Regions from separate parts of the Promicromonospora sukumoe genome, predicted to be linked through region 2. Evidence: riboswitches for the same ligand, from Rfam matches in the RefSeq annotation. Region 2 holds a riboswitch; each other region holds the start of a gene.
What was found. A riboswitch is a leader RNA that binds a small molecule or an ion and turns the genes downstream of it on or off. The one in region 2 is predicted to bind thiamine pyrophosphate.
Positions count from the first base shown of each region.

Region 1: it holds a riboswitch for thiamine pyrophosphate, as region 2 does, so the genes downstream of both, FHX71_RS22810 (thiamine ABC transporter substrate-binding protein) here and FHX71_RS05265 (TenA family protein) in region 2, are expected to answer to the same signal.
Region 3: it holds a riboswitch for thiamine pyrophosphate, as region 2 does, so the genes downstream of both, FHX71_RS00920 (YkoF family thiamine/hydroxymethylpyrimidine-binding protein) here and FHX71_RS05265 (TenA family protein) in region 2, are expected to answer to the same signal.
Region 4: it holds a riboswitch for thiamine pyrophosphate, as region 2 does, so the genes downstream of both, thiM (hydroxyethylthiazole kinase) here and FHX71_RS05265 (TenA family protein) in region 2, are expected to answer to the same signal.

Region 1 covers NZ_JACGWV010000002.1:1,268,512-1,275,913, forward strand. The annotation lists gene FHX71_RS22800 (ABC transporter ATP-binding protein) at 1-21, opposite strand, end outside; gene FHX71_RS22805 (ABC transporter permease) at 21-1,700, opposite strand; gene FHX71_RS22810 (thiamine ABC transporter substrate-binding protein) at 1,796-2,863, opposite strand; TPP riboswitch at 2,859-2,964, opposite strand; gene FHX71_RS22815 (DUF4235 domain-containing protein) at 3,002-3,283, shown strand; gene moaC (cyclic pyranopterin monophosphate synthase MoaC) at 3,374-3,844, shown strand; gene FHX71_RS22825 (MoaD/ThiS family protein) at 3,841-4,080, shown strand; gene FHX71_RS22830 (MogA/MoaB family molybdenum cofactor biosynthesis protein) at 4,137-4,652, opposite strand; gene FHX71_RS22835 (sulfite exporter TauE/SafE family protein) at 4,649-5,563, opposite strand; gene FHX71_RS22840 (RrF2 family transcriptional regulator) at 5,752-6,210, opposite strand; gene FHX71_RS22845 (TOBE domain-containing protein) at 6,312-6,722, shown strand; gene modA (molybdate ABC transporter substrate-binding protein) at 6,719-7,402, shown strand, end outside.
Region 2 covers NZ_JACGWV010000001.1:1,199,747-1,207,148, reverse strand. The annotation lists gene FHX71_RS29945 (family 43 glycosylhydrolase) at 778-2,250, shown strand; gene FHX71_RS05275 (methyltransferase domain-containing protein) at 2,459-3,217, shown strand; gene FHX71_RS05270 (SRPBCC family protein) at 3,281-3,712, opposite strand; gene FHX71_RS05265 (TenA family protein) at 3,750-4,544, opposite strand; TPP riboswitch at 4,536-4,629, opposite strand; gene FHX71_RS05260 (LLM class F420-dependent oxidoreductase) at 4,670-5,449, shown strand; gene FHX71_RS05255 (glycoside hydrolase family 15 protein) at 5,395-7,260, opposite strand; gene FHX71_RS05250 (hypothetical protein) at 7,388-7,402, opposite strand, start outside.
Region 3 covers NZ_JACGWV010000001.1:187,687-195,088, reverse strand. The annotation lists gene FHX71_RS00930 (ABC transporter ATP-binding protein) at 1-1,661, opposite strand, end outside; gene FHX71_RS00925 (ECF transporter S component) at 1,651-2,277, opposite strand; gene FHX71_RS00920 (YkoF family thiamine/hydroxymethylpyrimidine-binding protein) at 2,274-2,939, opposite strand; TPP riboswitch at 2,998-3,105, opposite strand; gene FHX71_RS00915 (hypothetical protein) at 3,163-3,618, shown strand; gene FHX71_RS00910 (maleylpyruvate isomerase N-terminal domain-containing protein) at 3,697-4,542, shown strand; gene FHX71_RS00905 (flavoprotein) at 4,544-5,074, opposite strand; gene FHX71_RS00900 (hypothetical protein) at 5,094-5,489, opposite strand; gene FHX71_RS00895 (DUF4259 domain-containing protein) at 5,556-5,933, opposite strand; gene FHX71_RS00890 (maleylpyruvate isomerase family mycothiol-dependent enzyme) at 5,971-6,594, opposite strand; gene FHX71_RS00885 (MerR family transcriptional regulator) at 6,641-7,402, opposite strand, start outside.
Region 4 covers NZ_JACGWV010000001.1:889,771-897,172, forward strand. The annotation lists gene FHX71_RS03975 (RyR domain-containing protein) at 1-1,080, shown strand, start outside; gene dxr (1-deoxy-D-xylulose-5-phosphate reductoisomerase) at 1,118-2,287, shown strand; gene thiD (bifunctional hydroxymethylpyrimidine kinase/phosphomethylpyrimidine kinase) at 2,420-3,403, opposite strand; gene thiE (thiamine phosphate synthase) at 3,624-4,325, opposite strand; gene thiM (hydroxyethylthiazole kinase) at 4,322-5,200, opposite strand; TPP riboswitch at 5,190-5,287, opposite strand; gene FHX71_RS04000 (aspartate aminotransferase family protein) at 5,486-6,943, opposite strand; gene FHX71_RS04005 (hypothetical protein) at 7,063-7,402, opposite strand, start outside.

The sequences.
Region 1 (7,402 bases), on a different contig from region 2:
CCGGACCTCCAGTCCTGCCATCAGAACTCCCCTCCGGCGCGGTCGTCGCGCAGTAGCTCCGCCACCATCATCACCGTCGCGGTCAGCGCGGCGAGCACCACCGACGCCGCGAGCGCCATCCCGTAGTTCTCCGCCCCGGGCCGCCCGATGAGGCGGTAGATCACGACCGGCAGGGTGGCGCCGTCGGGCCGCGCGAGGAACGACGTGGCGCCGAACTCGCCGAGCGACACCGCGAACGCGAAGCCGGTGGCCAGGCCGAGCGACCGCAGGGCGATCGGCAGGTCCACGGTACGCAGCACGCGCCCCGGGCCGGAGCCGAGCACCGCGGCGACCTCCCGCAGGCGGGGGTCGATCGCCCGGAGCACCGGCAGCACGGTGCGCACGACGAGCGGCACGGCGACGACGGCCTGGGCCACGGGCACGAGCAGCCCCGAGGTGCGCAGGTCCAGGCCGAGCACGGGCTGGTCCATGGTGATGAGGAACCCGAAGCCGACGGTCACCGCGGACACGCCCAGCGGCAGCATGAACAGGCCGTCGAGCGTCCCGATGGCGCGGCGGGTGCCCGCGGACCGGGGACGCCGGGACACGACGAGCGCGACGAGGCCGCCCACGACCAGCGAGATCAGCGTGGCGGCGAGCGCGATCCGCAGCGAGGTCGCCGTCGCCTCCCAGACCGTGACGACCAGCGCGTTCCGCTCGCCGGTGGTCCCCAGCGCGACGTAGTTGCCCGGGCCCCAGGACCCGTCCGGCTCACGGAACGAGCGGGCGACCAGCCCGGCCAGCGGCAGCACGATGAGCCCGGCGACGATCGCGACGCCCGCGAGCGACGCGGCGACGTCGGCGGGCGAGCGCCAGGACAGGGGCCGCGCGGTGCGGCGCGCGGAGACGAGGTGCAGCGCGGCCTCGCGCCGCCGTCGGGCCCGCGCGGACACCGCCAGGGCCGCGGAGATGACGACGAGCTGCAGGATCGACAGCACGGAGGCCGAGCGCAGGTCCAGGAACTGGGTGGTGCGGGTCCAGATCTCGGTCTCGATGGTCCCGTAGCGCACGCCGCCGAGCACGAGCACCACCCCGAACGCCGTGGCGCAGAACAGGAAGACAACGGACGCCGCCGAGGTGATCGCGGGCGCGAGCGACGGCAGCGTGACGGTCCGGAACACCCGGGCCGGCGCCGCGCCCAGCGAGGCCGCGGCCTCCTCCGCGCGGGGGTCGAGCCGTTCCCACAGCCCGCCGACGGTACGCACCACCACGGACACGTTGAAGAACACGAGCGCGACGACGATCCCGGCGAGCGACTCCTCCAGCCCGAGGAACCCGAGCGTGCCGCCCGGCGCGAAGAGGGCCCGGAACGCGACGCCCACCACCACGGCGGGCAGGACGAACGGCACGGTCACGAGCCCGCGCGCCAGGCTGCGCCCGGGGAACGACCGCCGGTACAGCAGGTACGCGAGCGGCAGGCCGAGCAGCACCGAGAACGCGGTGCCGAGCACGGCCTGCGTGAGCGTGAGGCCTACGAGGCGCCACGTGCGCGGACGCGACAGCACCTCGGCGAAGCCGGTGAGGTCGAGCGCGCCGTCGGGCACGAAGCCGCGGACCACGAGCGCGGCCACCGGCCACGCGAAGAAGACGGCGAGGAAGCCGAGCGGGACCGCGACCGCCACCCCCCACAGGAGGGGCGCCGGCCGCAGCCCGTGCCTCAGAAGGCTCAAGCTCTGCCTTTGGTGGGCTGAGCCTGCGGCTCCGCTCCGGGCGGGTGCCTCGTTCCTCGGCCCCCACCCTGCGCTACGCCTCCGGCTCAGCCCACGACCGTCTCGGTCCACCGTTCGATCCACTCGTCGCGGTGCTCGCTCACGTCCGCGGGGTCCACCTGGAACGGGGCCTCCGCCTGCGGCGCGAACTGCTGCCAGTCGGCGGGCAGCTCCACGGCCGGGTCGGCCGGGTACATGTACATCGACTCGGGCAGCGCGGCCTGCACGTCGTTCGTGAGCAGGAAGTCGACCAGCGCCTTGGCGCCCTCGGGGTTGTCGGACCCGGCGAGCACGCCCGCGTACTCGACCTGCCGGAAGCAGGTCTCCAGCAGCGCGCTCGTGGTCGACGCCGACCCGTCCTCCGTCACCGTGAACGCCGGCGACGTCGCGTACGACAGCGCGAGCGGACGCTCGCCGCCCTCGCCCGCACCCGAGAAGTCCACGTAGTAGGCGTCCTCCCAGGAGTCCGCGACCTTGACGCCGTTGTCCACGAGCGAAGTCCAGTAGTCCTCGAACCCGTCCTCGCCGAACGCCCCGATCGTCGCCAGCAGGAACGCGAGCCCCGGGGACGACGTCGCCGGGTTGGACACCACGAGCAGGTCCTTGTACTGCGGGTCGGCGAGGTCCTCCAGGGTCGTCGGCACCTCCAGGCCGGACTCCTCGAACCACGCCTCGTCGGCGTTGACGCAGACGTCGCCCTGGTCGACGGGCGTGAGCGCGCCGCCGAGCTGCTCAGCGCCCTCGGGCAGGTCGGCGGGGGTGTACTCCTCGACCACGCCGGCCTCCAGCGCCCGGGACGCGAAGGTGTTGTCGATGCCGAAGACGGCGTCGCCGAGCGGGGCGTCCTTGGTCAGCACGAGCTGGTTCACCAGGGTCCCGGCGTCGCCGGCGGCGCTGACCTCGACCGTGGTGCCGGACTCCTGCTCGAACTGGTCGATCAGCTTCTCGTCGAGCGCCCAGGAGTCGTGGGTCACCAGGGTGACGGTGTCGCCCGCGGCGGACGAGTCGTCGCCCGAGCCGGACCCGCCGGAGCACCCGGCGAGCAGCAGGGCCACGGACAGCGCGGCCGCAGCAGTAGGGATGGTGCCCCCGTGGGCACCGGAAAGACGCAACATCGTGCCTCCGACTTCCTCCGCCGGTGTCAACCGGATCAGGTTCAAGGGTCTGCGGTGATCCGCACTCTCAGCGCCGTCGGGGCGCTCCCCTGTCGTTTCCATGCAGCCTAGTCGGCCGTCGAGGACTACGGTGTGGAGATGGCCCAGATTGAGACGGAACAGACACTCGGCGAGAAGGTCGGCACCCTCGCTCTGACGATCGCGGCCGGCTGGGTCGCCCAGAAGGCTGTCAGCATGATCTGGAAGGGCGTGACCGGAAACGACGCGCCCAACAAGCCGGACGACCCGGAGCTGGACCTGCTGCAGGCGACCGTGTTCGCGGCCGTCGCGGCCGGAACCGCGGTGTTCGCCAAGCGGATCGCCGCAAAGGGTGCGCACCGTGCGGCCCTGCGGATCGCCGCGCGCCGCACCGCTGTCTGAGACGAGAACCTACCGGGCGGCCGTGCCGCCCGGTGCTCGTGCTGCCCTGTGCTCGTGCTGCCCGGTGACCGGACGTGACACCCTGGTGCCGTGAGCTTCACGCACCTCGATGACCGCGGCCAGGCCCGGATGGTCGACGTCACCGCCAAGCAGCCGACCATCCGCTCCGCGACGGCCTCCGGCCTGGTCCGGTGCGGCCCCGACGTCGTCCGGGCGCTGCGCGACGGCGCCGTCCCCAAGGGGGACGTGCTCGCCGTGGCGCGCATCGCGGGCATCGCAGGCGCCAAGAAGACGCCGGACCTCCTGCCGCTGGCGCACGTGATCGGCGTGCACGGCGCGGCGGTGGACCTCGAGGTGACCGACGACGGCGTCGCCGTCACCGCGACCGTCCGCACCGCCGACCGCACGGGCGTCGAGATGGAGGCGCTGACGGCCGTCGCGGTCGCCGGCCTCGCCGTCATCGACATGGTCAAGGGGCTCGACAAGTCCGTCTCGCTCGCGGACGTGCGCCTGGAGCGCAAGACCGGCGGCAAGTCGGGCGACTGGGTGCGTGCCGAGTGATCACGGTCCGCTACTTCGCGGGCGCCCGGGAGGCGGCAGGCCGCGCCACCGAACAGCTCGACGGCCCGACGTCGGTCGGCGCCCTCCGCGGTGCCCTCACCGCGGCCCACCCGGCCCTGGAAGCGGTGCTGCCGAAGTGCGCCCTGCTCGTCGCGGGCGCCCGCACGACGGCGGACGAGACGCCCGTCCCGGACGGCGTCACGGTCGACGTGCTCCCGCCCTTCGCGGGCGGCTGACCCGCAGGGCTGACCCGCGCGGCTGACGCGTCCGGCCGGGCCAGGCCGGCGCCGGGCTAAGCCGGCGCCGGGGCGGGGTGGTCGCCGCCGTCGAGCTGCGACCGGACGTGCGGCCAGAGGCCGAGCACGACGTCGAGTCCGTCCTTCACGCCCCCGGACGAGCCGGGCAGGTTCACCACGAGCGCGCGTGTCCCGTCGGCGCCGCGGGCCACGCCCACCAGCCCGCGCGAGAGCGCGGCGGTCGGGATCCCCGCGGCGGTGCCGCGCTGGCGAACGGCGTCGGCGACGCCCGGGACCTCGTAGTCCAGCACCTCGCGCGTGCCCTCGGGCGTCAGGTCCCGGGGCGTGATGCCCGTGCCGCCCGTGGTGAGCACCAGACGAGCGCCGGCGTCGAGCGCGGTCCGCAGCACGTCACGGACCGGCTCGACGCCGTCGGGTACCAGATGGGTGACCAGGTCGGTGAACCCCGCCTGCCGGAGGATCCGCGCCGCCGTGGGACCGGACCGGTCCTCGGCCTCGCCACGGGCACAGCGGTCGGAGACGGTGATCACCGCTACCTGGTCGGACGTCATGCCGACACGCTATCGGCCTCCGGCTTCTCGCTCACGGCGTCCTCCTCGGCCTTGGCCTTGCGGTGCGCCCGCACGGACCAGAAGACGGCGCCAGCCCACGCGAGCCAGATGAACACGTAGATCGGCGTCTTCACGGCGTCGGAGGCCGCGATCCAGTCGCTGTTGAGCAGCGTGCGCGAGTTGGTGAGCACGATGACGCCACCCACGAGCGAGCCCAGGATGCGCGGAGGCACCAGGCGAACCAGCCAGGCCGCGATCGGCGCCGCGATCAGACCACCGATGAGCAGGGCGAGCACCCAGGTGTAGTCGATGCCCTCGCCGGACAGGCCGACGAAGAAGCCGATGCTGGCGGCGACGGCCACCAGGAACTCGCTGGTGTCGATCGAGCCGATCACCTTGCGCGGCTCCAGGCGGCCGCTCGCGAGGATCGCGGGCGTGCCGACCGGGCCCCAGCCGCCGCCACCGGTGGCGTCGAAGAAGCCGGCCACGAGGCCGAGCGGGGCGAGGAACCGCTTGCGCAGCGGCTTGTCCGAGCGAGTGGGCAGGCCCTGCACCGTGAAGCGCAGCAGCACGTAGAGGCCGAGCACGAGCAGGATGATCGACATGACCGGTCCCGCGATCTCCGTCGACAGCGACGAGAGGAACGTGGCGCCGGCGAAGGCGCCGATGGCACCCGGGATGCCGATCTTGGCGACGACCTTCCAGTCGACGTTGCCGAAGCGCCAGTGGGAGGCGCCGGAGGCGAGGGTGGTGCCGATCTCGGCGAGGTGCACGGTGGCCGACGCGGCGGCCGGGTTGGTGCCGATGGCCAGCAGCAGCGTGGTGGAGGTGACGCCATAGGCCATGCCCAGACTTCCGTCCACCAGCTGGGCGCCGAGGCCTACGAGCGCCAGCAGGATCAGGGTTCTCATGGTCGTGACCTTCCAGGTCCGGGGGGATACGACGCGAGGCCATGCAAAATCAGGCCCGCGTCAAGGTAACCACCTAACCCGGTCGGAAACAACTATCATCTCAGAGGTCGGATAAGTACGCACGAGAAAGCGGGGTGAAAGCCCTTGGTCCGCTCGGAGTTAGGCCGCTCCCCGACCACACTGTGAAATCAGGAGTTGGACCAGGCCGACTCGCCTTCGGTCAGCTCGCGCACCTCGTCCGGCAGCGTCCCGCTCACGAGGTCGGCGAGGGAGACCGCCTCCAGCACCGCGCGCACGTTCGCGCGCAGCGCCACCCACACGTGCAGCAGGGGCGCGGCCACACCCTGGAACTCCAGGTCCGACGGACGGTTGCCCCGCACGAAGACGAGCGGCCCGTCCACGGCGCGCACCACGTCGGCGATGGTGATCGAGTCGGCGGGCCGCGCCAGGCGGTACCCGCCGCCGGCGCCGCGGTGGCTGGTGACGAGGCCGTCGCGACGCAGGTCGCTCAGGATGCCCTCGAGAAAGCGGTGCGGGATGTCCTGCGCCCGGGCCAGGGCCTCGGCGCGGACAGGTCCGTCGTGGTCGGCAGCCGCCAGCTCGGCGGCTGCCCGGACGGCGTAGTCGGCTCGTGCGGAGATCCTCATGGGTCCATTCTCTCCCGGGCGCCGTATGCGGACACCAAGATTCCGCAGATTCGGGTCATGTGCCTTTATCAAGTCGTGAAAGCGGTGCTACCGTCCCATCCGTGCCGCACATGAGGATTCGCGACGCTGCCGCCTATCTCGGCGTCAGCGACGACACGGTGCGTCGCTGGATCGACCGCGGGCTGCTCGGCGCCCGCACGGACGAGTCCGGGCGCAAGGTCGTCGACGGCTACGAGGTCGCGATGGTGGCACGGGACCACGCGTCCCCGCCGCGGCTACCGCCGGGGCTGCGCAGCTCGGCGCGCAACCGCTTCGTCGGCCTCGTCACCGAGATCCGGTCCGACGCCGTGATGTCGCAGGTGGAGCTGCAGTGCGGCCCGTTCCGGGTGGTGTCGCTGATGAGCAGCGAGGCCGTGCGCGACCTCGGGCTGGAGCCAGGGTCGGTGGCGGTGGCAGTGATCAAGTCGACGAACGTCGTGATCGAGACCGAGGACCAGAGGGGTTCCGCATGAACAGGAAGACAGGGCTGAGGACTCTCGTGCCGGCCGTGGCCGCAGGGCTGCTCGTGGCAGGCACGCTGACGGCGTGCGGAGGTTCGGCCGGGGCCGGGTCGGAGGCGACCGGGGACGGGGACGCCGCGCCGGAGACGCTCACCGTCTTCGCCGCCGCGTCGCTGACCAGCACGTTCGAGCAGATCGCCGAGGACTTCGAGGCGGCGCACGAGGGGGTCGAGGTGGAACTGTCGTTCGCCGGGTCCTCCGACCTGGTCGCCCAGATCCAGCAGGGCGCCCCGGCGGACGTGTTCGCCTCGGCCGACACGGCGAACATGGACAAGCTCGTCACGGACGACCTGCTCGCGGGCGCCCCGACCGACTTCGCGTCGAACACCCTGATGATCGCGGTCCCGCCGGGCAACCCGGCGGGCGTCGCCTCGCTCGCCGACCTGGCCGGCGACCTGAACCTGGTGGTCTGCGCGCCCGAGGTGCCGTGCGGGGCGGCGACCGAGCGCGTCGAGACGGCCGCCGACCTCAGCTTCTCCCCCGTGAGCGAGGAGCAGAGCGTCACCGACGTGCTGAACAAGGTGATCACCGGCGAGGCGGACGCGGGCCTGGTCTACGTCACCGACGTCCGCGGTGCGGGTGACGACGTCGAGGGCATCGAGTTCCCCGAGTCGCAGGACGCCGTCAACGTG
Region 2 (7,402 bases):
GGTTGCCTTGAGATCGGTCCGTCGTCGGACCGGTCTCGATGCAGCCGACCGATCTCATGTGCGGACCGCGATCGGGCAGGCCGCCGGGTGCGGTCGGCGGGTGCTGTCCGCAGGCGCGGTGCTGCCCGGCGGTGCACGGTGAGGCTGACCGTGCAGAGCGCGATCGACGGTGCACGGTACGGCCGACTGCACCGAGATCGGCCGGTTGCGCTGAGCCATGCCGACCCTGAGATCGGTCACCTGCATGAGATCGGTCGGCTGCCTTGAGACCGGTCCGACGATGGACCGATCTCAAGACACCCGACCGATCTCACCTGCGGACCACAATCAGGAAGGCAGCCGGGCGCGGTCAGCAGCGCGCGGCGCAGCCCGGCAGCGCCCGCTGCGGTCGACTGCACCGAGATCGGTCGGCTGCGCTGAGCCATGCCGACCCTGAGTTCGGTCACCTGCATGAGATCGGTCGGCTGCGTTGAGATCGGTCGGCTGCGTTGAGATCGGTCCATCGATTGACCGGTCTCGATGCAGCCGACCGATCTCACGGGGCGATCGCGGTCGGCAGTGCGCGGGGCGGACATCGGCGGCCGGGCGGCGTCCGCGGTCGACCTTCGGACGACGCCCGCTCCCCCACTGGTCGGGCGGTCCGGGCAGCGGCGTCGAACCGATCTAACGTTGAACCGGAATCAGCCGCGAGCAGCCCCGCGAGGGCCCAGGTCTTTACACAGAGCCCCGAGATAGCGACAATTCACCCGTCGAGTTTCGATCGCCCGGAGGTTCAACGTGGTACTTCCTCGCTTCAGCCCGCTCAAGCTTGTCGCCGGCGCGGCGGCCGCCGCACTTGCCGCAGGTGTCCTTGCCGTCGCCCCTGCTGTCGCGGCACCGGCCGACGTCGGCAGCCCCGCCGTCGGCGCCCTCGCCAACGCCGCACCCGGCACCCTCGGCGCCAGCGCCGACGCCGCGCCCAGCGCCCTCGCCGCCAGCGCACCCGCGGACGACGTCGCCGCCCAGACCACAGTGCGCCCGAGCCTCGTGCTCGACCGGGACTTCCCCGACCCTGACGTGTCCAAGTTCGGGAACACCTACTACGCCTACGCCACCAACCAGGGCAAGAACCTGCCCTGGGCCAGCGCGCCCGACCCGGACGGCCCCTGGACCTTCCAGTCGTCGGACGCCCTGCCGACCCTCGGCGCGTGGGCCAAGACGGGACGCACCTGGGCGCCCGACGTCTCCCAGCGCGCCGACGGCAAGTACCTGCTCTACTACACGGCCTGGCACAACTCCTCGGGCCGGCAGTGCATCGGCGCGGCGCTGGCCGACTCCCCCGGCGGCCCGTTCGTCCCCGTCGGCAGCGATCCGCTGATCTGCCCGCTGGAGGCGGGCGGCGCGATCGACGCGTCGAGCTTCGTCGACAGCGACGGCACCCGGTACCTGCTCTGGAAGAACGACGGCAACGCCATCGGCGCCACCACCTGGATCCACGTGCAGCGCGTCGCCGCGGACGGCCTCACCTTCCAGGGCGGCGCCACCCAGGTGCTGCGCAACGACCGGGCCGACGAGGCCGGCATCATCGAGGCGCCCGTCGTGACCAAGGTGGGCAGCAAGTACGTGCTGTTCTACTCGGCCGGCCCGTACAGCACCAACCAGTACGGCACCAACTACGCCGTCGCCGACTCGATCACCGGGCCGTACACCAAGGCGTTCCGGTTCCTCATGACCACCGACTCGCTCGACGGCGCCGTCGGCGGCCCCGGCGGTGCCGACGTATTGCGCGACGCCGGGGGCGACAAGCTGATCTTCCACGGGCACCGGGACGCGGGCGGCCGTGGCATGTACGTCGCCGACCTCGGCTGGGCGAACGGCAACCCCGTGGTGCGCGGCAGCCGGGTGCGCTACGAGGCCGAGCGCGGCACGCTGACCAGCTGCTCGGTCCGGGAGAACGCGGCCGGGGCGTCGGACGGCAAGGTCGCCGCGTACATCGACCACGCCGACAGCTCGGTCAGCATCGGGTCGATCTACGTGCCGACGTCGGGCAGCTACACGCTCCACGTGGGCTACGCCAACGGTTCGGTGGAGACGGCGTCGCACACGGTGACCGTCAACGGGACGTCCGCCGGGTCGGTCAGCTACCCGATCACCGGCTGGGACACCTGGCGGCAGGCGAGCAAGGACATCACCCTGCAGGCCGGCTGGAACACGATCCGGCTGGGCAAGGGGACGGCGTTCGCGGAGCTGGACTACATCGAGGTCGCGTAGGCCGAGAGATCGCGGATGCCGCCGACCCGGTGACCGCGCAGCCGAAGTGCGCGACAGCCCAGCGATCGGGCCCGGAACAGCCCTTGTTCCGGGCCCAATCGCTGGGCTGTGGCGCACATCGGGACCGGCGCCGCTACATACCTCCACGCACCGCCCGGCCCGCCGTGATGTATCTTGACGTCGAGATACTCGACGACGAGGAGTTGCCATGGCCGACTGGAACCCCGGCGCCTACCTGCAGTACACGGACGAGCGGTCCCGCCCGTTCACGGAGCTGGTCGCCCGCGTGCCCGGGTCGCCGGCCACGATCGTCGACCTGGGCTGCGGCCCGGGCCACCTCACCGCCGTGCTCCGCGCCCGCTGGCCGCAGGCGCAGGTCACCGGCGTGGACGCCTCCCCCGCGATGATCGCGCAGGCCCGCGCCGCCGACCCCGCCACGGAGTACGTGCTGGCCGACCTCGCCACCGACACGCACACCGCCGACCTCGTGATCAGCAACGCAGCGCTCCAGTGGGTCCCCGGGCACCGCGACCTGCTCACGACGCTCGCGGACCGCGCCGCGCAGACCTTCGCCTTCCAGGTGCCGGGCAACCACGACGCGCCCAGCCACCGGCTCCTGCGGGAGGTCGCCGCCCGTGCGCCGTACGCCGACGCCGTCGGGCCGGTGGAGCGGCGGGCCACCGCCGACCCCGCCGAGTACCCGGAGCTCCTGGCCCGGCCGGGCTGGGCCGTCGACGCCTGGGAGACCACGTACACGCACGTGCTGCACGGGCCGGACCCGGTGCTGCGCTGGATCTCCGCGACCGGCGCCCAGCCCACGCTCCAGGCGCTGGAGGCGAAGGACCCGGCCCTGCGCGCCCAGTTCGAGGAGGAGTTCGGGGCGGCGCTGCGCGAGGCGTACCCCGAGCACGCCCACGGCACGCCGCTGGCGTTCCGCCGGGTGTTCGCGGTCGCGACGCGCGCCTGAGACCCGCGTCTGAGACCCGGGCCGACGGCGGCCGCGCGCCCAAGCCCGGCCAGGCCCCAGGCCTCAGCCCTTCTGCGTCACCCGGGCCTCCAGCCCGGCCAGCTCCGCGTCGACGTACTCCCGGGTCCGCTTCCCCACCAGGCCGCCGACCAGCCACGCCAGCGAGCCGGTCTGGGTGATCGCGAGCGTCACCTTGGACCGGCCGTCCGGCAGCGGCTCGACCAGGTGCTCCGCCTGCGTGGTCACACCGGGCGCCTCGGTGATCCACGCGAAGTGCCGCGGCGGGTCCCACTCGTCCATCAGCCAGACCGCGAGCGGCAGCTCCGGCTGCTCGATCCGCACCTGGGTGCCGACGTCGGGCGGGTTGGGCCCGTCGATGATCTCGACCGACCGCATGGACGGCGTCCAGTCGGGCATGTGCTCGACGTCGGACAGGACCGCCCAGACCTCCTCGGGGGTCGCGTCGATCTCGGCGGAGGTGCTGTAGTTCGGCATCGGTGCTCCTGTCCTCGGGTCGGCGCCGTCGGCGGCGTCACCCCCTAGTCTCGGCCCGAACGGGCGGCGTCGGCCAGGTGGGGCAGGTGCTGCCCTGCTCGAAGAAGAGGTACTCGTGCACGGAGGAGACCTCGAACGCCCGCAGCATGCGGGCCCGTTCCTCCGGGGAGACCCAGCGTGCGGCGTCGTCGGCCAGGCGGCGGGCCTGGCGGGTGGACTCCTGGAAGCCCTCGTCGCCGTAGGTGCCGATCCAGGCCGCGTACGGGTGGCCGGCCAGGCCGCCGGGGCGGTGGCGGGCCTGGTCCACGAGCACGCTCCCGACGTGCGCGTACAGCCAGTAGCAGGGCAGCAGCGCGGCGACCGTCTCCGCGTAGCTGCCCGACGCCGCGGCGTGCAGGTGGCCGGTGTAGGCCGCGGTCACGGGCGAGGGCTCGACGGCCGCGATCTCGCCCGCGGCCAGCCCTGCGTGCGTGCCCAGCCAGTCCCGGTGGAGCGCTGTCTCGACCTCCAGCGCCGAGACGGACGACCGGGCGAGGAAGCCCTGCGCGGCCGGGTCGGGTGCGAGCTGGGCGGCGCGCGCCAGGACACGCGAGTACTCGCGCAGGTACGCGGCGTCCTGGGCGAGGTAGAACGCGAAGGACTCGGCGGGCAGCGAGCCGTCCGCGAGCGCCCGGACGAACGGCATGTGGTCGACGGCGTCGCGCCAGCCTGCGATGCGGTCCCAGGCCTCCTCGGTGAAGGTGCGGACGGCGGCCGGGCCGGCCGGTGGAGCGGCGTCGGCCAAAGCCTCGACGGAAGTCGAGGCGGAGACGGGGACAACAGAAGAAGTCACGATGGACATCCCTTCGCCAGCATGATCTGGATCAGGTTCGACGGGTGTGGTCTCAGCCCCGGTCGGGGCACCCCGTGTCACGTGCGGCAGAGGCTACCGGAACGGGCCGGTCGTAGGCTGCGGCCATGACAGACCGTCCGATCCGCATCGGTGTCCAGCTCCAGCCCCAGCACGCCGAGTACTCCCAGCTCCGCGACGCGGTGCTCCGCGCCGAGGACGCCGGCGTCGATGTTCTCTTTAATTGGGACCATTTCTTCCCGCTGCGGGGCAACCCCGACGGCAAGCACTTCGAGTGCTGGACCATGCTCGGCGCGTGGGCCGAGCAGACCGAGCGTGTGGAGATCGGCGCGCTCGTGAGCGGCATCGGCTACCGCAACCCGGACCTGCTCGCGGACATGGCCCGCACGGTCGACCACATCTCGGGCGGGCGGCTGATCCTGGGCCTGGGGGCGGGCTGGTTCGAGAAGGACTACGACCAGTTCGGCTACGAGTTCGGAACGCCGGGCTCCCGCATCGCGAGCCTGGCCGACGCCCTGCCGCGTATCAAGTCCCGGCTCGCGGCCGGCAATCCCGCGCCCACGCGGGAGATCCCGATCCTGATCGGGGGCGGCGGCGTGCGCAAGACGCTGCGGATCGTGGCCGAGCACGCCGACATCTGGCACGCGTTCGGCGACGCGCAGACCCTGACGAGCAAGTCGGCGATCCTCGACGAGCACGGCGCCGCCGTCGGGCGGGACACCGCCACGCTGGTCGAGCGGTCGGCCGAGGCCAAGGGCACGCCCGCCGAGACCGGCGAGGCGCTCGTCGAGGCCGGGGCGACCCTGTTCACCGTCGGGGTCACCGGGCCGGACTACGACCTGTCGACCGCCGAGGAGTGGATCGCCTGGCGCGACACGCGCGGCTGAGGCTCGGGCTCCGGTTCCTCGGAGCCGACGACGGCGGCCTGGCCCAGCCGCAGCGCGCTGTTCACCAGCCCGAGGTGGCTGAACGCCTGCGGCGTGTTGCCGAGGTGCTGTCCGGTGCGCACGTCGTACTCCTCGCTGAGCAGTCCGACGTCGTTGCACAGCGTGAGCAGCCGTTCGAACAGGGCGACGGCCTCCTGCACGCGGCCGGTGCCGTGCAGCGCGTCGACCAGCCAGAAGTTGCACACCAGGAAGGTCGCCTCGGCCCCGGGCAGGCCGTCCACCTTGTCGTCGGCGTCGTTGTGGTACCGCCGCACGAGCCCCTCCTGGCCGAGCTCCCGCTGCACGGCCTCGACGGTGCCGACGACGCGGGGGTCGTCCCACGGCAGGAAACCCACCTGCCCGATGAGCAGCAGCGCCGCGTCCAGGCCCTGGGACCCGTAGAACTGCGTGAACGTGTTGCGCACCGGGTCGAACCCGTTGGCGCACACGTCGGCGTGGATCCGGTCGCGCACCTCGCGCCAGTGCTCGACGGGCTCGTCCACCAGGCCGTACTTCTCGACCGCCCGCACGACCCGGTCGAAGCCCGCCCACGCCATGACGCGCGAGTGCACGAACGCGCGGCGCGGGCCGCGCACCTCCCAGAGCCCGTTGTCGAGGTCGTCCCAGTGCTCCTCGAGGTGCTCCAGCAGGGCGCGCTGCAGCCGCCAGACGTCGTCGTCCTGCTCCAGCCCCGCCTCGCGCGCCTGGTGCAGGACGTCCAGCGTCTCGCCCCACACGTCGATCTGGAGCTGGCTCGCGGCGTCGTTCCCGATCCGCACGGGTGCGGAGCCCTCGAAGCCGGGCAGCCAGTCGAGCGTGTACTCCGGCAGACGACGACGCCCGTCGAGCCCGTACATGATCTGCAGGTCCGCGGGGTCGCCGGCCACGGCCCGCAGCAGCCACGCCCGCCACTGCCGGGCCTCGTCGATGAACCCCGTGCCGATCAGGGCCTGCAGCGTGAGCCCGGCGTCGCGCAGCCAGCAGTACCGGTAGTCCCAGTTGCGGCTGCCGCCGAGCTGCTCGGGCAGCGACGTCGTCGCCGCCACGATGGCGCCCGTCGGGGCGTAGGTCAGCGCCTTCAGGGTGATCAGGGACCGGTGCACGGCGTCGGACCACGGACCCGAGTAGCTGCACCCCTCGAGCCAGGTGTGCCAGAAGTCCTCGGTGTCGCGCAGCGCCGCGTACGGCTCGACCGGCTCCTGGGTCTCCAGGTGGGACGCGTGGTAGTTCAGGACGAACGGCACCCGGTCGCCGGGCCCCACCGTGAACTCGGCGCGCAGCAGCGACCCGTCGCTGACCCCCTCGTGCGACATCGGGACCACCGAGTCGATGCGCACGGAGTCCGGGCCCGCCACGGCGCGCAGCGCGCCGCCGTCCTGCGTGATCCAGGGGACGATGTTCCCGTAGTCGAACCGCAGCCGCAGCTCCGTGGTCATCCGCACGCTGCCGCTGATGCCCTCGACGATCCGGACCAGGTCGGCCTCGTCGCCGCGCGGCGGCATCAGGTCGATCAGCCGCACCCGCCCCTCGGGCAGGTCCCACTCCGTCTCCAGGATCAGCGTGCCGTCCCGGTAGCGCCGGCTGGTGCACTCGCCGCCCGCCGTCGGGCCCAGCCGCCACGACCCGTGGCGCTCGTCCCCGAGCAGCGCGGCGAAGCACGCCGGCGAGTCGAACCGCGGCAGGCACATCCAGTCGATCGATCCGTCGCGGCCGACCAGGGCCGCCGTCTGCAGATCCCCGACCAACCCGTAGTCCTCGATGCGGCGCGTCACGGGACCACCCTAGGTTCGGCGCGACCGGGTGACCACCACCCCGGCCGCACCGCCCCCTCCGACGTGTCAGACGTACAGGTCACCCGGGGGACCTGTACGTCTGACACGAAGCGGGGCGCCCGGCTCGCTAGAACGACGACGC
Region 3 (7,402 bases), 1.0 Mb from region 2:
CCGACCGAGGCGTGCCGGTCCAGCCCGAAGCCGGGCTCGTCGGCGAGCAGGAACGGGTGCTCGTGCACGAGCATCGCGGCGAGACTGAGGCGCCGCTTCTGCCCGCCGGAGAGCCGGTACGGGTTGTGGTCGGCGAGCCGCGTGAGCCCGAAGCGGGCCAGGGCCTGCTCGACCCGCGGCGCGGCGTCCGGCGGCAGGCCGTGCGCCACCTCTTGGCGCACCGTCGTGGCGGTGAACTGGTGCTCCGGGTTCTGGAACACGAGCCCGGCCCGCGGACCTTCGACACTGCCCGCGGCGGGTCGGTCGAGGCCCGCGAGGCAGGCCAGCAGCGTGGACTTGCCGCTGCCGTTCGCGCCGACCAGCGCCGTCGTGGTGCCGGGGCGCAGCTCCAGGTCGACCCCGCGCAGTACCTCCCGCCGCCGGCCACGGGGCCCGCGCGCGACGGCGAGGGCGTTGGCGCGGAGGGTCGGGGCGTCGGACGGGGCGGGGTGCGGGGCAACGTCGGGCGCCGGCACGGGAGCGACGTCGGACGCGGGAGCGACGTCCCGGCCGAGCTCCCGTAACATCCGAGCCGCCAGCGACTCGCCCGCGCCCGCGATGTGCGTTTCTACCCCGTCATTGGGCCCGGAATCAGGCTGTTTTCGGGCGTAACGACTGGGTAGAAGCGCACCTCTCGACCACGCCCCGCCGTCACCCCGGCCGAGCTCCCGCAGCAACCGGGCCGCCAGCGACTCGTCCCCGCCCGCGATGTGCGCTTCTACCTCGTCATTGGGCCCGGAACGAGGCTGTTTTCGGGCGTAATCGCTGGGTAGAAGCGCACCTTGCGGGAGCGCACCTCCGGAGAGCGCCCCACCTTCCCCCAGCAACGCCCGGAGCTCCAGGTCGAGCGGGAGCCAGCAGCCCTCCCCCACGAGCTCCCGCAGCACGGGCACCGTCAGGGCGTCGACGGCGACGTCGTGCCGCACGCGGCCGTCCTTGCCGAGCACGATCCAGCGGTCCGGCAGGGCGGCGGCGCCGGCGTCGCCCGCGAGCTCGTCGAGCCGGTGCTCCACGAGCACGCAGGCGGCGCCGGTCTCCCGCCGCACCACGTCGAGGGCGTGCCGCACGGCGTCGATCCCGTCGGCGTCGAGCATCGACGTCGGCTCGTCGAGCAGGAGCAGGCGGGGCGACGGTGCGATGGCCGCCGCGAGCGCCACACGCTGCAGCTCGCCGCCGGACAGCTCCGCCGTCGCACGTCCGGCGAGGCCCGAAGCCCCGGCCCGGTCGAGCGCCGTGCGCACGGCCGGCCCGATGAGCGCGGGGTCGACGGCGAGGTTCTCCAGCGGGAACGCGACCTCGTCGAGCACGTCGGGCAGGCAGACGCCGGACTCGGGGTCCTGCCCGACGACGCCCACGACGTCGGCCAGCCCTGCGATCCCCGTGCCCGCCACGGACCGGCCGGCCACGCGCACCTCGCCGTCGACCTGCGCGTGGACCGCGAGGGGTACCGCGCCGTGCAGCATCCGCAGCAGCGTGGACTTGCCGGACCCCGACGGGCCGAGCACGAGCACGCTCTGCCCGGGTTCGATGCGCAGGTCCACGGGCCCCACGCCGTCGCCGGTGCCGTACACCGCCTCCAGAGCGGTGGTCTCGACGACGGCGGTGGTCACGTCAGCGCTCACGGCGCACCACGGGTCCACGGTCGGCGGCCCCCGCCCGGCCGATGGCGAACTCGTCGAGCACGCCGGTGCCGTAGAGGCGGTCGACGATCACCTTGGCGAGCAGCCCGCCGAGCAGGATTCCGGAGACGAGCTGCATGCCGAGTCGCAGCGCGAGGATGTCCTGCCCGAACCAGCCGAACCGGAATGCCGACCACACGAAGACCAGGCCCGCGCCGAGCAGGCCCGAGAGCGCGTAGACCCCCCACCCGAACTGGCGGTAACGGGTGAGCGCGAACGGGAGCTCGCTGCCCGCGCCCTGGATCGCGGCGGCGACCAGCAGGAGCGGCCCGACCGGCGAGCCCAGGAAGACGACCTCGACGACCGAGGCGATCACCTCGGCGATGATGCCGACGAAGGGCTTGCGGATGATCGCGATCGCGATCGGCGCCACGAGGAGCCAGCCACCCAGCAGCACGTGCTGCGCCAGGTCACCGGCCGGTCCCATCGCGACGGCGAGGCCGTTCCACGCCTGCACGAGCGCCCAGTACAGGAACCCGAAGACGACGCCGAGCATCACCATGAGCACGATGTCGCGCAGCGGCAGCCGCGACGGGCGGCGCTCCGTCGTCTCGCTCATCGGGTGCCGCCCGCGTGGCTCGGGCTGTTCACCGAGAGGGTGAGGTGGCTGGTGACGTGCTGCACCGTGCGGCCCGCGAGGACCCAGCCGGCGAAGGCGCTGGCGAGCACGCGGCCGGCGTCGCCCTCCAGACGGGTGACGAAGTGCTGCGAGCCGTGGAACGTCCCGTTCTCCTTGGCCAGGTCGATCGCGGCGTAGATGTCACGCATGTGGTCGGGGGTCACGTCGGCGCGGACGTCGTCGGCCAGGGGGTACAGGGCCCACTCCGCCGTGACGAAGCGGCCGGTGTCGCGGCCCTGCGGCACCTCGGTGACGCGCGGTCCCGCGCCGCCGGGCAGCTCGCAGACCACCTCGCCGGGGCAGCCGCGCGACAGGTGCACGGTGATCGCGGCGTGCTTGCCCGACGCCGCGATCCCGGCGGTCAGGTCGGTCACGTACCGCAGCAGGTCGGCCTCGGCGCCGCCCACGTAGGTGCTCACGTCGCCGGTCTCGACCACGAGGCCGGTGGTGTCGGCGTCGCGCAGGGCGCCCAGGATCACGTCCACGTAGTCGTCCGACATCACCGCCGCGGTGATCCGGGCGCCGACGCCGAAGCGCATCGGGTCGCCGCGCAGCTCGGCTGTCTGGTCGGTGGTGGCTTCGGTGGTGGCAAGGTCTGCCATCGGGGTGCTCCCTGTCCGTCGGATCTCCGTCGGCACAGGAGGACGGGCGCCTGACGGCCCCACGTCCTGAGTCGCTTCCTGCGCCGGCATGATCCGGATCAGGTTCTACGGTCGGAGTTGAGTACTCCCTCTCAGCCCGGCATACCGGACTCCCGTGCACTGCGCTCACCGTAACAGCAGGGGCGCGCACGGCCGCCAGGCGTCCGCTCGCTAGCATCGGCGCATGCCCGACGACGCCACCGCCGTCCCCTCCGCCTGGGGCGAGCTCACCCGTGCCACAACCACGCTGACCAGCGGCGAGACCCTGATTCACGACTGGTACGACACCTCTGCGGCCGACGTCGCGGACGGCGACCCCGAGCTCATGCTCCGGGCGACCGACCCCGATGCGGCCGCCGCCCTGCTGCCCCGCGTCGCGGCGTTCTTCGCGGACCGGGCCGGCTGGCACCGGCGTGCGACCGACGCGGTCGTCGCGGAGTTCACCACCGGTGAGCCGACGGCGGACGACCTCGCCGAGGCCGCCGACGACCTCGTGCTCCAGACGGTCGAGGTGCTCCCGGAGGGCGACGTCGTGCTGCACCTCGACGACTCGTGCGGCAAGCACTTCCTGGACGGATACTGGCCGGCGGTGCGGTTCGACGCGAAGGACGCCGTGGCGGAGGTCAGCGTGGAGGCGTGACGGACCACCCGTGCCGATGAATTCGGGCGCCGTTGCCCGTCAGTCACTGCACGACCGCCGAGAAGAACGGACAGTGCGATGACCGAGCTGAACCCAGAACGTGCCCGCCGGGCGATCGTCGAGCACACCGGGCGCCTGGCGGACTCGGCCGCCGCGGCAGGGCCCGACGCCGCCGTGCCGACCGCCCCGGAGTGGACCGTCACCGACCTGGTCGCGCACGTGGGCCAGACGCAGCACTGGACCGCGGAGATCATCGAGCGGCGCGTCACGGACCCGGCCGACATGCCCACGGAGGTGCCCGACCTGCCCGGCGACCCCGACAAGTGGCCGGAGTGGCTGGCGCAGTCCGCGGTGCGGGTCGCGAGCGCGTTCTCCGACGAGGCGCTCGACGCCGAGATCTTCAACGCCGCGGGCGACGACCGGTCCGGGGCGAGGTTCTGGCTGATCAACGTGCTCAACGAGGCGGTCGTGCACGGCTTCGACGGCGCGGGCGCGGCTCATGCGCAGGGCGCCACGGACCTGCCCCAGATCGACGCCGGTGTCGCGGCCGAGCTGATCAGCCACCACCTCGCGATGCTCACCTCCCCCACCTGGGCGATGCTGCGGCCCGAGTCCGCCCAGGCCATCCAGGGCACCGGGCAGACCCTCCGGTGGCTGGCCACCGACACCAGGGACGGCAACGGCGCGTGGTTCGTCGAGCGGCGGCCCGACGGCGCGACGTGGGAGCGCGGGAACCGGCCGGCCGACGTCACGGTGACGGGTCCGGCGGGGACGCTGCTGCTCACGCTGACGCGGCGGGTGCCGCTGGGTGCGGGCGGCGCCGGTGCCGGCTTGGGCGGTGCCAGCTTGGGTGGTGTCGGCGTCGAGGGGGACGCCGAGCTCGTGCGGCACTGGCTGGACAACACGGCGCACATCGCCGACTGAGCTAGGCGCCGTCGGGCGTCACCGCGTCCAGGATCGCGTCCCACGGAAAGTCCGCGGCGTCGTCCCCGGGCTCGTGCGGCTCGCCCGGGCCGATGACGACGTCCACGCCCCACTCCTTGAGCGTGGCCAGGCTGCCCGGGTAGGTCGGATGCCCGGCGAACCGCGTGCTGGTGCAGGGCGCGGCGACGATCGGGATACCACGGCCGACCTGTTCGACCAGGCGGGTCAGCACGTAGGTGTCAGCGATCCCGAGCGCCCACTTGGTGATCGTGTTGTACGACGCCGGGGCCACGACCACGGCGTCCGGGTCAGGCAGCGAGTACCCGACCGTGGTGTGGAAGCCGGTCCGCACCGGCCGGCCCAGGACGTCCGCGATCTGTCGCATCGCCTCGGGAAAGGTGCGCGCCGCCTGCTCGGTGGCGAGCACGTGCACGTCCCAGCCCCGCTCGACGGCCCGCGGCAGGAGCTGGGTCGGCACCTGCCGGGTCGCTCCGGCACCGGTCACGACGACGTAGAGCACACCCAGGGTCATGGGTCCCGAGGCTAGACGGTCACACCTGTGGAGCGGGTGCCTCTCCCCGCGCGGCAGCGACGGCGACACGGATGCGCTCGGCGAACTTTCGTGATCCGTAGCAGCGGACCGTGAACTCGTGGCCGCCGGCATGTACGACGACGAGGCTGGTGCCGACGCCGAACCTGGTGGTGACCTCGTCGACGTCCACCAGTGGGATGACGAAGTCGACAGGACCCTCGTGAACCGAACGGTTCATGCCGTTCGCATGGAAGTGATACTCGGTGGGCGTCAGCGTCACGCGCCCGCCGACCCAGAGTCCTCGGTACATGGCTCGAAGCGGGGCGAGCGCGGGCTCGACGACCCGGCCCACCCCGGCCGCCCGGACATCGAAGAGGGCGTTGGCGAGGCGGGAGTCGATCGCGTCAGGGATCACGACCCCCGACAGTAGGGCAGGGCCGGCGCGCCGGACAGGATGAAGAAGAAGCGCGAGCGCAGGAACTCAGCCGGCGTCCGCTGTCTTCCTGAGCTCGATGAGGTCTTCGAACGTGCGGACCAGGACGGCGCGCCGGGCCTCCTTGAACGCCGGGGAGGGTTCGAGCCCGTCGATCGAGCCGTCCCAGATCTCCAGGAACTTCGCCTTCCACGCCTCGATCGTCGCGACCTCCGGCAGCAGGACGCCGACATAGTCCAGCCGGGCGAGCACCGCCAGGAGCTCGAGGTTCGCCGGGACGGCCACGCCCCAGTACTCGTCGGGCTCCACCCCGACCGGGTCGCCGGCCATGGCCTCGGCGACCTCGGTGGCGAGCTGGTCGGTGAGGCGCGCCAGGTGGTCGGCGGCTGCGTCGTCGTCGAAGTTGCCCGGACCCCAGGTACCCACGGAACTCTCTCTCGGTCGTCGTTCGCTGACCGGGCAGTTATACCGCGAGTCGCTCGCTCAGCACGGACACGCCGTCGCCGTCCAGGTCCTGCAGCGCCGCGCGCCGTCCGGCCATCGCCATGACCAGCGAGAGCAGCGGACCGTTGGCCACGGGACCGTCGCCCGTCCGGAACTCCGCGTCGGTGGCCGTCAGCCGGAGCCCCTTGACCAGTGACCTGCTGTTCACCGCGAAGTCCTTGGACGCGAAGAATGTGGCGACCAGGAGCAGGCCCTCGGCGTCTGGCTGGTGCTTCAGACCCAGGGGCCGGCGGATGTCCTCCGAGTGCACGATCAGCTCGCCGAGCCCGGCCACGCTCTCCTTGCGAGGAAGCGCGATCGGCCCTGCGGCGGCGTAGCGCTCCAGGGTCTCCGGGTATGCGTCACCCCGGAACTCCTCCAGGCGGCGCTGGTTGTGCAGGTCGGCGTCGAACCGGGCGCCCGCGATGCTGCGCAGCCAGCCCCAGAAGGTCAGCCCCGAGGCGGCGCCCAGGTGCGCGACGACGTCCTCGACGTCCCAGTCACCGCACAGCGACGTCGTGCGCCACTGCTCGGGCGTGAGCGTGCGCAGGTCGTCGACGAGCGCGGCGTGCTCCCGCACCTGGATCTGGGACGGTCGCGTCATGGCGGTCAGTCTAGGGAGCGGGTGATCCCGCTTCGCGCTGCCCACCTCAGGTGACACGAAACACGGGCCAGCCGATCTCGGTACGCCACCGAGCGGGATCGCTCGTGTCACGAGGGCCGACGACGTAGACCTCGCGTACCGGCCCGGCCACCGACATCGCGTTCTCCACCACCCAGGTCCCTAGTTGCCCGTACGTGACCTCGATGCCGTCGTGCTCGCCGACGTGGATGGTGACGGCCAGTTCCGCGGCCGGCAGGATCACGGGGTGTACGCGTCCTGTGCGGGGTGGCGCGGCGGTCGGCAGGTAGACGATCGAGTGACCTCGTTCCTGCTCGAACAGGGCGTTGTCATAGGTGCCGCCCGGCGGCCCGGTCACGGCGGGACCGACGGCCGCCTCCAGCTCGGCCATCGCGCCCGCGTACCAGGACTCGACCTCACGATGTCCGACGACGGCCTCCACGGCTGCGACCGTCCGGGCGGGCTCCGCGCGCAGCTGGACGTCGATCGGTGCCGGGTCGGGCCGGAGCAGGCGCCGTAGCGACACGACCGCGGCCCGCGTGCGGTCAAGGACGTCCTCGAGGCGTTGCAGGTGGTCCGCCACCAAGGCCGCCCGGACACTCGGGTCGGGGGTCCGCAGGATCCGCTGCACGTCGCTCAGCGGTACGTCGAGCTCGCGCAGCCGGTGGATAACCTGCGCGGTCGGGATCTGCTCGACGCTGTAGTAGCGGTAACCGGTGGTCTCGTCCACCACGGCCGGTTCCAGCAGGGCTGCGTCGTGATAGCGACGCAGGGTCCGCACGCTCAGGTG
Region 4 (7,402 bases), 310 kb from region 2:
CTGGTGCGGCGCGACCGGGTCGCCGCGCGCGGCACCGCGCCGCACATCTCCGTCGTCGGGCACGGGACGTTCGGCCGGGCGCTGGTCGTGGCGTTCGCGCGGCTGCGCAGCGTAGAGATCGCGTCCGGCGGCGAGCCGCTGACCGTGACCCTGGTCGGCCCCGGCGCGTGGGAGGCCGCCGAGTCGCTGCGCGCCCGCTGGCCCAGCGTCCGCGCGGCGTGCCGGCTCGTCCCCGTCGACACGTTCGCCCAGGTCAGGGAGGTCGGCAGCCCCCAGCGGGTCTACGTCTGCCACGACGACGACGGCGACGCCCTGCGCGAGGCGCTGCGGGACAGCGACCTCTGGCGGGCCAGCGAGGGCGCCGTCGTGCTGCGCCTCAACCGCCTCGCGGGCCTCGGCGGGCTCTTCGGCGCCCGCGAGGGCGCCATCCTCGACGACCTCGACGGACGCCTCGACGTCGTCGAGCCCGGCACTCTGCTGCGCCGCGCGACCGCCCCCGGCGCGCTGGTGCACGACGACGTCTACGACCTGATGGCCGTCTCCGCCCACCTGACCTACCTGCGCAACCAGCGCGAACGGGGCGTCGCCTGGCAGAGCACGCCCGCGATGGTCTCGTGGGCCGAGCTGTCCGACGACCTGCGGGCCGCCAACCGCGCGCAGGTCCGGGCCATCCCGGACCGGCTGCGGCAGATGGGCTGCACCGTCGTCCCCGCGCGCGGGGCCGAGCACGGCCGCATCCCCGAACCGGTGGTCGACGCGCGCGCCGTCGACGAGCACGACCGCTGGATGGCCGAGAAGGTCGCCGCGGGCTGGTCCTACGGGCCCGAGCGCGACGACGCCCGCCGCCTGCACCCCGACCTTCGCCCCTGGGCCGACCTCTCGGAGCCCGACCGGGAGAAGGACCGCGCCGTCATCCGCGCCATCCCCGTGATCCTGGCCGACTTCGGCCTGCACGTCGTCCCGCTCGACGACGACGCCGGCTGGGAGGCCGCCGACCAGCCCGCGCCCGACCCGCGCGGCGTGGTCCGCGGCTGGCGGATGTTCGGCCGCGGCCGTGCGGAGCAGCCGGGCGAGGGCTGACGTCGGTCCGGGCCTGCCGGGCTGACAGGATGGGCCCATGCGAAGCGTCACCCTTCTCGGCTCCACCGGTTCCATCGGCACGCAGGCCGTCGACGTCATCGGGCGCAACCCCGACCGGTTCCGCGTGGACGCCCTGTCCGCGGGCGGCTCCGACCTCCCGCTCCTCGCCCGGCAGGCCGCCACGCTCGGCGTCCGCGCCGTCGCGGTCGCCGACGCCGCCGCGCGCCCCGCCCTGACCGCCCTGCTCAGCGAGGCCGGCGCCGACGGCGTCGAGGTGCTCGCCGGGCCCGACGCCGCCACCGACCTGGCCGGCCGGGGGAGCAACGTGGTGCTCAACGGCATCACCGGCTCCGTCGGCCTGCGCCCCACCCTCGCCGCGCTCGACGCCGGCTCGACGCTGGCGCTCGCGAACAAGGAGTCGCTCGTCGTGGGCGGCGCCCTGGTCAAGGCCGCCGTCCGGCACGAGGGCCAGATCGTGCCCGTGGACTCCGAGCACTCGGCCATCGCGCAGTCGCTGCGCTCGGGCGCGTCGTCCGAGGTGCGCAAGCTCGTGGTGACCGCCAGCGGCGGGCCGTTCCGCGGGCGCTCACGGGACGAGCTGCGCGACGTCACGCCCGCCCAGGCCCTGCGGCACCCCAACTTCGCGATGGGCCGCGTGGTCACCACCAACTCGGCGACCCTGGTCAACAAGGGCCTGGAGGTCATCGAGGCGCACCTGCTGTTCGACCTGCCGTTCAGCGCCATCGACGTGGTGGTGCACCCGCAGCAGATGATCCACTCCATGGTCGAGTTCGTCGACGGCTCCACGATCGCGCAGGCCGGGCCGCCGCGCATGCTGGTGCCGATCGCGTTCGGCCTGTCCTGGCCGGACCGGCTGCCCGACGTCGACGTCGGCATCGACTGGACGCAGGCCGCGAGCTGGGAGTTCCTGCCCCTGGACGACGACGCCTTCCCTGCCGTCCGCCTGGCCCGCCAGGTCGGCGAGGCCGGCGGGACCCACCCCGCGGTCTACAACGCCGCCAACGAGGTGTGTGTCGACGCGTTTCACGACGGGACGATCGGGTTCCTCGACATCGTCGACACCGTGGCCGCCGTCGTCGAGGCGCACGCGTCGGCCGGGGCGGGCGACGCGTCGTCGGTCGAGGGCGTCCTGGAGGCGGACGCGTGGGCCCGGGCGCGCGCGGCGGAGATCCTGAAGACGGCGTAGCTTGTTCGGTCGGATCTGGCTGATCCCGTTCTCCTTTGAGACCTAAGTTTCTTCGCTTTCGGACGGCTCAAAGCGAAGAAACTTAGGTCTCAAAGGAGACTGGCAGAGTTGGTTTGGTTGGGTTTGGGGCGGTCAGGTTCGGCGGGTTGCGTGGGCGTGGTCGACCGGGCCGTGGCCCTGCCACCGGCCCGACGTCGTCCCCGTGCCGCCGATCACCAGGGAGTCCGCGGCCTGTAGCGCCCCGGTCAGGTAGTCCTTGGCGGCCCGGACTGCGGGCTCCCAGCCGTCGTGCGCGGGGCGCAGGACGGCGCACGCCGAGCTCAGCGTGCAGCCCGTGCCGTGCGTGTTCCGGGTCGGCACCCGGGGTGCGGCCAGCGCGACGACGCCGTCCCCGCCCGGGCTGACCTCGCCGAGGTCGTCCCCGACGGCGCCGTTCCCGGTGGTGCCGACCCCGCCCACGCGATTCCCGCCGCCGCTGTCTCCGTTGTCCCGGCCGGCGCCTGTACCGCCGTTCCCGCCGCCGCATACCCCGCCGACGCCGGGCCCCGCGAGGTGGTCGACCGACTCCGCCGAGTCGAGGTGCCCGCCCTTGACCAGCGCATACCCGACCCCGAGCGCCCGCAGGGCCCGGGCCTGGTCCGCCGCCTCACGACCGTCGCGGGCCGGCTCGACGCCGAGCAGCACGGCGGCCTCGGGCAGGTTCGGCGTGACGAGGTCGGCCAGGGGGAGCAGCTCGTCGCGGAGCACCGCCTCGGCGTCGGGCGCCAGCAGCCGGTCGCCCGACGTCGCGACCATCACCGGGTCGAGCACCACGAACGGCGTACGTCCGGCGGCCCGCAGGTCGCGCAGCGCGGCGGCGACCGTCCGCGCGATGGCGGCGTCCGTCGTCATGCCGATCTTGATCGTGTCCACGGCGACGTCGGCGAACAGCGTGTCGAGCTGCGCGCTCACCATGTCGGCGGGCACCGGGTGCACCCGCGTCACGCCCGTCGTGGACTGCGCCGTCAGCCCCGTGAGCACCGCGCAGCCGTAGCCGCCGAGCGCCGCGAAGGTCTTCAGGTCGGCCTGGATGCCGGCCCCGCCGGACGGGTCCGAGCCTGCGATCGTCAGCGCCACCACGGGGTGGCCGGGCGGGCGGACGCGCGGGGCGACGTCGGCGAGGGGCGCGGCTTCGGCGCGAGTCGCGACGGCGGAACGGCCGACGTCGGGACTGCGGAGGCGGGGCGTCTGCTCGACATCCGCGAGCCCCACCGCATCCCGCCCGGACCCGCTCACGACGCGGCCGCCGTCCCGCCCGAACCCGTTCACGAGGCGCTCCCGTCCCGTCCGAACCCGCTCACGACGCCGCCCCCGTCGCCGCCCGCGACCGGGCCTCGGAACCACGCCCAGCCCGCGCCTCCGCCCACGCCCGCGCCAGCTCCCGCGCCGCGGCCGCCGGGTCGGGCCGTCCGCAGACGGCGGAGACGACGGCGCTCCCGGCCGCCCCCGCCTCGTGCAGCGCGCCGACGTCGTCGGCCCGCAGTCCGCCGATCGCCACGCAGGGCAGGCCCGTGGCGGCCGTGACGTCGCCGAGCCGCGCGAAGCCGATCGCTGGGCGGGCGTCGGACTTCGTCGCGGTGGGCCGCACCGGCCCGACTCCGAGCAGGTCGACGGTGCCCGGGGGCAGGCCGGCCGCGTCCTGCGCCTCCTCCGGCGTGCTGACGCTCAGCCCCAGGTGCCGGTCCGGGCCGAGCAGCCGCCGCGCCGAGACGGGGTCGAGGTCGCTCTGGCCCACGTGGGCGCCGTCGGCGTCGATCGCGAGCGCGACGTCCACCCGGTCGTCGACCACCAGCGGCACGCCGCGCGGCCGGAGCAGGGCGACCAGGGCGCGGCCGAGGTCGACGAGCTCGCGGGTCGTCGCGCCCGGGTCGCGGAGCTGGACGGCGGTCACTCCGCCGCCGACCGCCGCGCCCACGGTGGTGACGACCCCGGCGGGGCCGCCGCACTGCGTGGTGTCGGTGACGAGGTAGACGGTCGGGTCGAGGAGCCGGGCGCTCACGCCTTGGCCCGCGCGGGCTCGGCCCCGGCCTCGGCGGTCGACGCGGCCCCTGCCGACGCGGACCCGTTGGAGGCAGCCGGCTCGTTCACCAGCCCGGCGCCGAACCCGACGGCCTCGGGATCGACGTCGAACATCCGGTCGACCAGCTCGACGGCGAAGCTGCCGGGCGTCGTCGACGTGGTCCGGTCGGCGGCCACGCAGAGCCAGGCGGTCGCTGCCGTCGCGGCGAGCAGACGGTCCTCGGTGACGGCGGCGCACGCCGCGACCAGGGCGCCGAGCGAGCAGCCGACGCCGGTGACGCGCGTCATCAGGGGCGTGCCCGCCTGGATGCGCACCACGCGGTCGCCGTCGGTGAGCAGGTCGGACGCGCCGCTGACGGCGATCACGGCGCCGGAGGACCGGGCCAGGCCGAGCGCGACGTCCCGCACGCCGTCGGGCGTGTCCAGGGAGTCGACGCCGCGGCCGCCGGAGCCGCCCGCGAGCGCCTGGATCTCGGACGCGTTGCCGCGGACGACGGCGGGGCCGCGGGCGAACAGCTCGGCGGCGAGCCGGGTGCGCAGCGGCAGGGCGCCGATGGCGACGGGGTCGAGCACCCAGGGCACGCCGGCGGCGGTGGCGCCGTTGACGGCGGCCCGCATGCCGTCGGCCTGGCCGCCCTCGACGGTGCCGAGGTTGATCAGCAGGCCGCCGGCGGCGCCGGCCATGACGGGCGCCTCCTCGGGGTCGGCGACCATGGCGGGCGCGGCGCCCGCGGCGAGCAGGACGTTCGCGGTGAAGTTGGTGACCACGACGTTGGTCACGCAGTGCACCAGTGGGGCGGTGTCGTGCACCGCGGTGACGACCGACGCGACGGCGTCGGGCAGGACGGAGCCCATGAGGCGTTCCCTTCGCTAGCACTACCTAGATCAGGTTCCACGGGTGCATCTCAGCCGGGCGGATGCCCGGCGCCCCGCGCCAAGTGGGCCCACCCTAGTCGCGGACGGCGTTCGTCCGAAACCGTCTCCGGGGGGTGGGGTGCTAGTTGGGCTCCGGCGGCCCTCCACCACGAAACAGCAACGATGGTGCGCTTCTACCCAGCGATTACGCCCGGAAACAGGCCAGTTCCGGGCGCAATGACTGGGTAGAAGCGCACCATCGCCGACCGCTCGACCACCGCACGCTCAGAGCCGCGTCCACGCCTCGCTCAGCACACCCCGGAGGATCTGTTCGATCTCGTCGAACTCCGGCTGCCCGACCGTCAGCGGCGGGGCGAGCTGCACCACCGGGTCGCCTCGGTCGTCGGCGCGGCAGTACAGGCCGGCCTCGAAGAGCGCCGGGGTGAGGAACCCGCGCAGCAGCCGCTCGGCGTCGTCGCCCGAGAACGTCTCCCGGGTGACCTTGTCCCGGACGAGCTCGATCGCGTAGAAGTACCCGGCGCCGCGCACGTCGCCCACGATCGGCAGGTCGTGCAGCCGCTCCAGGGTGGACCGGAACGCGGGCGCGTTCTCCTTGACCCGCCCGGTCAGGTCCTCCTCCTCGAAGAGGTCGAGGTTCGCCATGGCGACCGCCGCGGACACCGGGTGCCCGCCGAACGTGTACCCGTGCGCGAACGTCGTCGACCCGTGGGCGAACGGCTCGTACACCCGGTCGGAGACCAGGCAGGCGCCGATCGGGGAGTAGCCCGACGCCATGCCCTTGGCGCACGTGATCATGTCGGGCACGTAGCCGAAGTCGTCGCACGCGAAGATCGACCCGATCCGGCCGAACGCGCAGATCACCTCGTCGGAGACCAGCAGCACGTCGTGCCGGTCGCAGATCTCGCGCACCCGCTCGAAGTAGCCGGGCGGAGGTGGGAAGCAGCCGCCGGCGTTCTGCACGGGCTCGAGGAACACGGCCGCGACCGAGTCCGGCCCCTCCGTCTCGATGAGCACCTCGATCTGGTCGGCCGCCCACCGGCCGAACGCCTTCGGGTCGTCGCGCAGGTCCTCGGACGCCCGGTAGATGTCGGTGTTCGGCACCTTGAACGCGCCCGGGACCAGCGGCTCGAACGGCGCCTTGAAGCCCGGCACGCCCGTCACGGACAGCGCTCCGTGCGTGGTGCCGTGGTACGCGATGTTCCGGGAGATCACCTTGTACTTGCCCGGCCGGCCCTGCAGCTTCCAGTACTGCTTGGCCAGCTTGAACGCCGTCTCCACGGCCTCGGAGCCGCCGGTCGTGAAGAACACGCGGTTCAAGTCGCCCGGCGCGAGGTCGGCCAGGCGTTCGGCCAGGTCGATCGCGGGCGGGTGCGCGAACGACCATAGCGGGAAGTAGGCGAGCTCGCCCGCCTGCCGCGCCGCGGCCTCCGCGAGCACCCTGCGGCCGTGCCCCGCCTGGACCACGAACAGCCCGGAGAGCCCGTCGATGTACCGGCGTCCGGCGGCGTCCCACACGTGGTGGCCCTCGCCGCGGACCAGCGTCGGCACCCCCGCGTCCCAGGCGGACTGCCGCGTGAAGTGCCCCCAGAGATGCCGCCGGGCGGCGTCGTCCCGCGCGGTGCCGCGCGGCGTGACGTTCGCCCCGCCGGGCACCGCCCCGGGCGCCTCACCAGGCGCGCCCCCGGGCGCCCCACCAGGCACGGACACAGAGCTTCCGGTCATCGTGATCCCCCGTCGTGGAGCGGCGTCGCGGCTGACCCGACCAGGCTATGGCGTGTCAGACGCACAGGTCACCCGAGGGACCTGTATGTCTGACACGGCGAGCGCCGCCGCGGCAACACTCACCGCCGGCTCGTCCAGTTGAAGACCGCCCACCCCGTCACCAGCGCGCCCACGGTGACCAGCGCCGTGGCCGTGACGGCCTGGATCGGGCCGATGAGCGACGCGTCCAGCGCCACCTGGACGGTACCGATCAGGGCGTACACCCCGGCGAAGACCGTGATCGCGGACAGCGTGCCGTCCATCAGCCGACGCCGGGACCGCTCCCGCCGGACCTCCGCCGCGCGCTCGCGGTCGCCGTGCAGCCGTTCGAGCGCCGCGAGCCGGGCCGCGATCGGCTCCTGGAGCAGCTCGCGCAGCCGTTCGGTGACGCCGGCGGCCTGCTGCTCGAACCGCGACGCG